2 regions of the Thauera sedimentorum genome follow, and region 1 is predicted to be linked to the other one. Evidence: riboswitches for the same ligand, from Rfam matches in the RefSeq annotation. Region 1 holds a riboswitch; the other holds the start of a gene.
What was found. Region 1 has a riboswitch for S-adenosylhomocysteine ahead of ahcY (adenosylhomocysteinase). Riboswitches for the same ligand answer to the same signal wherever they lie in the genome.
Positions count from the first base shown of each region.

Region 2: linked by a shared signal. The riboswitch ahead of metH (methionine synthase) and the one ahead of ahcY (adenosylhomocysteinase) in region 1 are both predicted to bind S-adenosylhomocysteine.

Region 1 is NZ_JACTAH010000002.1:106,781-111,127, forward strand. Features, by position in the region: gene metK (methionine adenosyltransferase) at 1-324, shown strand, start outside; gene IAI53_RS10260 (calcium/sodium antiporter) at 418-1,497, shown strand; S-adenosyl-L-homocysteine riboswitch at 1,550-1,647, shown strand; gene ahcY (adenosylhomocysteinase) at 1,753-3,162, shown strand; gene IAI53_RS10270 (GNAT family N-acetyltransferase) at 3,238-3,897, shown strand; gene IAI53_RS10275 (carbon-nitrogen hydrolase family protein) at 3,894-4,347, shown strand, end outside.
Region 2 is NZ_JACTAH010000002.1:569,212-573,558, reverse strand. Features, by position in the region: gene bamE (outer membrane protein assembly factor BamE domain-containing protein) at 1-217, shown strand, start outside; gene IAI53_RS12480 (hypothetical protein) at 222-845, shown strand; gene IAI53_RS12475 (alpha/beta fold hydrolase) at 943-1,797, shown strand; gene IAI53_RS12470 (antibiotic biosynthesis monooxygenase family protein) at 1,819-2,202, shown strand; S-adenosyl-L-homocysteine riboswitch at 2,212-2,280, shown strand; gene metH (methionine synthase) at 2,357-4,347, shown strand, end outside.

The DNA of each region.
Region 1 (4,347 bases):
GGCCGCTACGTGGCCAAGAACGTGGTCGCCGCCGGCCTGGCCGACAAGTGCGAGGTGCAGGTGGCCTACGCGATCGGCGTGGCCAAGCCGGTCAGCCTGATGGTCAACACCTTCGGCACCGGCAAGATCAGCGACGAGAAGATCGTCGAGCTGATCCGTGCGCACTTCGACCTGCGCCCCAAGGCCATCATCCAGACCCTGGACCTGCTGCGCCCGATCTATTCCAAGACCGCCGCCTATGGCCACTTCGGCCGCGACGAGCCGGAATTCACCTGGGAGCAGACCGACAAGGCCGCCGCGCTGCGTGCCGACGCCGGGCTGTAAGGGTGTAAGCAACTGCAAGGGCCGCTCCGCCCGGGCGGCCCTTGCTATTCTTGCGCCAGGCCGGCCTTCACTTCCTTGAACCCGTAGTTGCCCATGCTAGACCACGTCATCCTGCTCGCTCTCGGTCTCGTCATCCTCGTCATCGGCGCCGACCTCATGGTGCGCGGCGCCTCGCGCCTGGCCGTGTCGATGGGCATCTCGCCGCTGGTCGTCGGCCTCACCGTGGTCGCTTTCGGCACCAGCGCGCCGGAACTGGCGGTGTCGGTGGGGGCCACGCTCTCGGGCTCGCCGGACCTGGCCATCGGCAACGTGGTCGGCAGCAACATCGCCAACATCCTGCTGATCCTCGGCATTTCGGCGCTGATCACCCCGCTGGTGGTCGCCGAGCAGATCATCCGCCAGGAAATCCCCATCATGATCGGCGCCTCCCTGCTGCTGGTGGTGATGGCCCTGGACGGCGGCATCAGCCGCTTCGAGGGCGGCGTGCTGTTCGCGCTGGTCGTGGCCTACACCGTGTTCCTGATCCGCCAGTCGCGCAGCGCCTCGAAGGCGGCGGAGGACGAGTTCGCCAGCGAGATCCCCACCTCGAACTGGGACCGCCACTGGAGCGTGCAGCTCGCGCTCATCGTCGTCGGCCTGGGTTTGCTGGTGCTCGGCGCCGACTGGCTGGTGGACAGCGCGGTGGCGCTGGCCAAGGCCTTCGGGGTGAGCGATCTGGTGATCGGCCTGACCATCGTCGCAGTCGGCACCTCGATGCCGGAAGTGGCCACCTCGGTGGTCGCCGCCCTGCGCGGCCAGCGCGACATCGCGGTGGGCAACGTGGTGGGCAGCAACGTGTTCAACATCTTCGCGGTCATCGGCGCCACCGGACTGGTGTCCTCGGCCGGCATCCCGGTGCCGGAAGCCGCGCGCAACTTCGACCTGTGGGTGATGCTCGCCGTGGCCTTCGCCTGCCTGCCCATCCTGATGACCGGACGCGAGATCGCGCGCTGGGAGGGCGGGGTGTTCCTCGGCTATTACGCCGCCTACACCGCCTGGCTGGTACTGTCCGCCCAGCAGCACACGGTGCTGCCGGCCTTCTCCGGCGTCATGCTCGGCTACGTGATGCCGCTGACCGTGATCACCCTGATCGTCTCGGTGGTACGCCACAACGGACACACGTCCAGGGACTGAACCCGGATCGTACCGCTCGCGGCCGCGCGCCGCGGGGTATAATCCACCCCTCTTTTCCGAGGAGCGCTGCGAGGCGCCGCATTCGCCGGCCCCCAGGCTCGGAAAGCCGCCAGCCCCGCGCTGCGGCCGCTTGAACGGCGCTCACCCGAAGCACCCCCGCGGTGTTTCGCTTCTCAACCCTGCCGGGTTGGGGATGCCGGGTGAGCCGCACGCGATTCTCTCCCCCTCCCCCCCGGCCATAGCATGGAGAAATTCATGAACGCTGTGGCTGATTTCAAGGACTACGTGATTGCCGACCTGTCGCTCGCCGACTGGGGTCGCAAGGAAATCCGCATTGCCGAAACCGAGATGCCTGGCCTGATGGCGATCCGCGAGGAGTACGCCGCCAGCCAGCCGCTCAAGGGCGCGCGCATCACCGGTTCGCTGCACATGACCATCCAGACCGCGGTGCTGATCGAGACGCTCACCGCGCTGGGCGCCGAGGTGCGCTGGGCCTCGTGCAACATCTTCTCCACCCAGGACCACGCCGCCGCGGCGATCGCCGCCGACGGCATTCCGGTGTTCGCGGTCAAGGGCGAGTCGCTGGAAGACTACTGGGAATACACCCACCGCATCTTCGAGTGGCCGGACGGTGGCTACAGCAACATGATCCTGGACGACGGCGGCGACGCCACCCTGCTGCTGCACCTGGGCGCAAAGGCCGAGAAGGATCTGTCGGTGCTGGACAAGCCGGACAGCGAGGAAGCCACCGTGCTGTTCGCCAGCATCCGCAAGAAGCTGCAGAGCGACCCGACCTGGTACTCCACCCGCCTGGCGCAGGTGAAGGGCGTCACCGAGGAGACCACCACCGGCGTGCACCGCCTGTACCAGATGCACGCGCGCGGCGAGCTGAAGTTCCCGGCGATCAACGTCAATGACTCGGTCACCAAGAGCAAGTTCGACAACCTCTACGGCTGCCGCGAATCGCTGGTCGACGGCATCAAGCGCGCCACCGACGTGATGATCGCCGGCAAGATCGGCGTGGTGCTGGGCTACGGCGACGTGGGCAAGGGCTGCGCGCAGTCGCTGCGCGGCCTGGGCGCAACCGTGTGGGTCACCGAGATCGACCCGATCTGCGCCCTGCAGGCTGCGATGGAAGGCTACCGCGTGGTCACCATGGACGAGGCCGCCGCCCTGGGCGACATCTTCGTCACCACCACCGGCAACGTCGGGGTGATCAACCACGGCCACATGAAGGCGATGAAGAACAACGCCATCGTGTGCAACATCGGCCACTTCGATTCCGAGATCGAAGTCGCCAGCCTGCGCCAGTACGAGTGGGAGAACATCAAGCCGCAGGTCGATCACATCATCTTCCCCGATGGCAAGCGCATCATCCTGCTGGCCGAAGGCCGCCTGGTGAACCTGGGCTGCGCCACCGGCCACCCGAGCTTCGTGATGAGCAACTCCTTCGCCAACCAGACCCTGGCGCAGATTGAACTGTTCACGCGCACGAGCGACTATCCGGTAGGGGTGTACGTGCTGCCGAAGAAGCTGGACGAGATGGTCGCCCGTCTGCACCTCAAGAAGATCGGCGCCCAGCTCACCGTGCTGAGCCAGGCGCAGGCCGACTATATCGGGGTGCCGGTGGAAGGGCCGTACAAGCCCGACCACTACCGCTACTGAGCGGCCCTTGCACCGCCCGGCCTCGCGCCGGGCGGTCGCGAAGCCGGCGCCTTGCCGCAGTGGGAGGAAACCGTCATGAGCAAGCTTCGCGTACGCCATCTGCGCCACGAGGACATCCCCGCGCTGGTCGCCCTGCAGCGCCGCGCCTACCCGCCGCAGATGCCGCCCTGGTCGCGCAGCACCTTCGCACAGCAACTCGAGATATTCCCCCAGGGCCAGATCGTGGCCGAAGCGGACGGCCGCCTGGTCGGCTGCGCCAGTTCGCTGGTGGTGCTGTGGGACGACTGGTGCGAATCGCACACCTGGAAGGAGATCACCGCCGGCGGCAGCTTCGACAACCATAACCCGGAAGGGCGCACGCTCTACGGCGCCGAGGTCTTCGTCGACCCGGAGGTTCGCGGCAAGGGCCTGGGTCATGCGCTCTACGAAGGACGCCGGCGCCTGTGCCGGGCGATGAACCTCAAGCGCATCATCGCCTGCGGCCGCCTGCCGGGCTACCACGAGCATGCGACGCAGATGAGCGCCGAGGACTACGCCAAGCGCGTGGTATGGGGCGACTTCTCCGACCCGGTGCTCGGCTTCCAGCTGCGCGAAGGCTTCCACTATTGCGGCGTGATCGAGGACTACCTGCCCGAAGATCCCGAATCGCGCGGCAACGCCTCGCTGATCGTGTGGCTCAACCCGGCCTACGATCCCGGCCGACCCACCCGCATACCGGAGGAGGACATCCTATGATCGTCAGAATCGCCGCGGTGCAGTACCTGCTGCGCCAGATCCACGACTGGTCCGGCTTCGAGAACCAGGTGCGCTTCGTCATGCAGGCAGCCGGCGACTACCGCCCGCATTTCGTCCTGCTGCCGGAGATCTTCACCACCCAGCTGCTGTCCTTCATGGACACCCGCGAACTGCCCGCCGCGGTGCGCAACATGCACGACTACACCGCGCGCTACATCGAGCTGATGCGCGAGCAGGCGCAGTACTGGCGGGTCTTCCTGATCGGCGGCAGCCACCCCACGCTGCGCGACGGCCAGCTGTACAACACCGCCTACCTGTTCACCCCGGAAGGCGAGGTGTTCGAGCAGGACAAGATCCACCGCACGCGCTGGGAGCGCGAGATGTGGGACACCGCCGCTGGCGACCAGCTGCGCCTGTTCGACACGCCCTACGGCAAGATCGCCATCCTGA
Region 2 (4,347 bases), 460 kb from region 1:
GTTCGCGCGCGTCAAAGCCGGCATGAGCGGCGACGAGGTGCGCCGCCTGCTCGGCCGCCCGGCGTCCACCCAGTTCTTCGAGCTCAAGCAGGAGACCGTGTGGGACTGGCTGGTCGAGCGCGGTTCGACGACCGGCGACCCGACCTATCTCACCGTCTCCTTCGATGCCGCGGGGCGGGTGGTGGGCACCGGGCGCTACAGCAAACCCAGGCCCTGAGATCATGAACAAGCCGAATTCCCCAAGTGCCCGGCACCCGTTCCGCATGCTTGCGGTGCTGCTGCTGGCCTTCGCGCTGGGCGGTTGCGCGGCCTTCCAGCCGCCGCGTCCCTACACGTCCGAGGCCGAGGCGCTCGCCGAGCGTGGCGAGCCCACCGCGCGCTGGCCCAACCCGGACGGCAGCACGGTGCTGGAGTTCTCCACCCAGCCCTACGGCACCACCTGCCTGATGGTGGAGGTGGACGCCACCGGCATGGTGCTGCGCCAGTGGAATGCGCTGGCCGACGAAAACCTGGCGCGGGTGAAGAAGGGCATGACCCAGGACGAGGTGCGCCGCATGCTCGGCCAGTACCGCTCGGTGCAGCGCTTTGCGCTGTCCGGCGAGGAGGTGTGGGACTGGAACATTCCCAAGGACTCCATCGACCTGATCGCCACCTACTTCAACGTGCATTTCATCGACGGCAAGGTGGTGCGCACCAGCCGCACCCACGAATACCCGCGCGACGGCTGGATGATGGGCTTCGGCTTCAGCCGCGGCGGCGCGTACTGGGGCTCCTACTGGGGGCCGCACTGGGATCCGCGCTGGGGCTATCCGCGTCCGCATCCCTACTGGGGGTGGGGCTGGTAAAGCCTCCCCCGGCCAGGGCTGGGGCGAGCACAAAGCCCGGCAGGGCGCGTAGACTGCGCGCTTTCCCCATGCCGCCCATCGCGGGCACCGATACCCGATGCAGCGTTTTCACGCCGACGACGGCGAACCCATCCATGTCGCCGTCTCCGGCGACGGCCCGCCGGTCATCATGTTGCACGGCTGGACGTCCAGCCACCGCGACTGGAACCCCTTCATCGACCGCCTCTCCGCCAGCCACCGGGTGTTCCGCTGGGACGCGCGCGGCCACGGCGGCCACGCCGTGCACACCGCCACGGTGCCGACACTGGCACGCATGGCGCGCGACCTCGCCCAGCTGATCGAGCACTGGCAGCTCGACGAGGTCACGGTGGTTGGCCATTCGATGGGCGCGCTCACCCTGTGGCGGTACGTGCTCGATTACGGCTGCGAGCGTATCGCGCGCGTGGTCATCGTCGACCAGTCGCCCAAGCTGGTCACCGACGAGGGCTGGTCACTGGGCATCTACGGCGACTTCGACGCCGTGCGCAACGCTGCCTTCATCGACGCGCTGCGGGCGGACTTTGCCGAGGGTGTGCTGGGCCTGATCGCCGGCGGCCACAATGCCGCGGCGCGCGAAGCCTACGCGGCCAACACCGAGGCCATCCAGACCATGCGCGGGCGCTTGGCGCGCATGGCGGCGCAGCCCTTGATCGACTGCTGGGCCAGCCTCACCGCGGCCGACCTGCGCGCCGCGCTGCCACGCCTGTGGTGCCCGGCGCTGCTGGTCTATGGCGGCGAGAGCAACTTCTACAGCGCGGCCACCGCACGCTACGTGCGCGACCACCTGCCCGAGTCGCAACTGCTGGTCTACCCGGGCGTGGACCACGCCCCGCACCTCTGGCGGCGCGAGCGCTTCGCCGCCGACCTCGCTGCCTTCCTCGACGGCGCGCACGCGGGGGCTGTCCTATCCTGAGAGCAGCACAGGAGGGCGTCGATGTACGTGGTGGTGTACTGGTGGCGGGTCAAGCCCGGCAAGGAAGAACAGTTCCGCGAGGCCTGGCGGCGCGGCACGCGCGAGATCTCGCGCATCTACGGCGGGCTGGGCTCGCGCCTGCACCGCGCGCCGGACGGGCGCTTCGTGGCGATCGCCGAATGGCCGGACCGCGACACCTGGCAGCGCGCCTATGACGCCAGGATGGTGTACGACGACAAGGAGGCGCGCGCCATGTTCGTCGACGCCATCGCCGAAGTGCCGCCGGGTAACGAGCCGGTGTTCACGCTTGAGTTGCTCGACGACCTGCTGGCGCGCTCGGGCGCGCTGGACGAGGTCGGCAGAGACAAGGCCGGCTGCTCGACAGCCCGGGGCAATCCCCCGTAAAATCACGCCCTTGCCGAGGAGCGCTGCGACCCGAGACACGGGCCAGGCTCGGCAACCGAACAACGGCGCTCGCAAACCACCCCCGGGTTTGCCGCGCCGTTTGCTTTTGTGGCGCCGCGCCGGGGGTTAAGACCCGATTCGAAGAGGCCCCACGATGCAAGCCGACCGCAGTACCGAACTCCGCCAGCACCTCGCCCGCCGCATCCTGATCCTGGATGGCGCCATGGGCACGATGATCCAGCAGTACAAGCTGGGCGAAGGCGACTACCGCGGCAGCCGTTTCGTCGATCATCCCAAGGACCTCAAGGGCAACAACGACCTGCTGGTGCTGACCCGCCCGGACGTCATCGGCGAGATCCACCGCTCCTACCTCGAAGCCGGCGCGGACCTCATCGAAACCTGCTCCTTCAACGCCACCCGGGTGTCGCAGGCCGAGTACGGCATGGCCGACATCGCCTACGAGCTCAACGTGGCCTCCGCCCGCCTGGTGCGTGAGCTGTGCGACGAATTCACCGCGCGCAACCCGGCCAAGCCGCGATACTGCGCCGGCGTGCTGGGGCCGACCTCGCGCACGCTGTCGATCAGCCCGGACGTGAACGACCCCGGCTACCGCAACATCGAGTTCGACGCGCTGGTCGACGACTACTACGACGCCGCGCGCGGCCTGATGGAAGGCGGCGCCGACCTGCTGCTGATCGAGACCATCTTCGACACGCTCAACGCCAAGGCGGCAGTGTTCGCCATCGAGAAGCTGTTCGACGACCTCGGCCGCCGCCTGCCGGTGATGATCTCCGGCACCATCACCGACGCCTCCGGGCGCACGCTCTCCGGCCAGACCGCCGAAGCCTTCTGGAACTCGCTGGCGCATGCGCGGCCGATTTCCTTCGGCCTCAACTGCGCGCTCGGCGCCAAGGAACTACGCGCCTACGTGGAAGAGCTGTCGACGGTGTGCGACACCTTCGTCTCCGCCCACCCCAACGCCGGCCTGCCCAACCCGCTGGCGCCCACCGGCTACGACGAGACCCCCGAGCAGCTCGCCTCCGCGGTGGTCGAATGGGCGCGCTCCGGCCTGGTGAACATCCTCGGCGGCTGCTGCGGCACCACCCCGGCGCACATCGCCGCCATCGCCCAGGCGGTCGAAGGCAACGCCCCGCGCGCGGTCCCGGAGATCGACAAGAAGCTGCGCCTGTCGGGTCTTGAGCCCTTCAACGTCGGCAAGGATTCCTTGTTCGTGAACGTCGGCGAGCGCACCAACGTCACCGGTTCCAAGGCCTTCGCGCGCATGATCCTGGAGGGGCGCTTCGACGACGCGCTCGCGGTCGCGCGCCAGCAGGTGGAGAACGGCGCCCAGGTCATCGACATCAACATGGACGAGGCCATGCTGGATTCGAAGGCCGCCATGGAGCGCTTCCTCAAGCTGATCGCCTCCGAGCCGGACATCTCGCGCGTGCCCATCATGCTCGACTCCTCCAAGTGGGAGGTGATCGAGGCCGGCCTCAAGTGCATCCAGGGCAAGGGCGTGGTGAACTCCATCTCCATGAAGGAGGGCGAGGCCGAGTTCCTGCGCCAGGCCCGCCTGTGCCGGCGCTACGGCGCCGCGGTCATCGTCATGGCCTTCGATGAGAAGGGCCAGGCCGACACCTACGCGCGCAAGACCGAGATCTGCAAGCGCGCCTACGACCTGCTCCTCAGCATTGGCTTCCCGCCCGAAGACATCATCTTCGACCCCAACATCTTCGCCATCGCCACCGGCATCGAGGAGCACGACAACTACGCGGTCGACTTCATCGAGGCGGTGCGCTGGATCGACACCCACCTGCCGCACGCCAAGACCTCGGGCGGGGTGTCCAACGTGTCCTTCAGCTTCCGCGGCAACGACGCGGTGCGCGAGGCCATCCACACCGTTTTCCTCTACCACGCCATCCGCGCCGGCATGAGCATGGGCATCGTCAACGCCGGCATGCTGGGGGTGTACGACGAACTCGACCCGGTGCTGCGCGAGAAGGTCGAGGACGTGGTCCTCAACCGCCACCCCGGCGCCGGCGAGGCGCTGGTCGAGTTCGCCCAGACGGTGAAGGAAGGCAAGGCCAAGGACAGCGGCCCGGACCTCTCCTGGCGCGAGCAGCCGGTCGAGGAGCGCCTCAA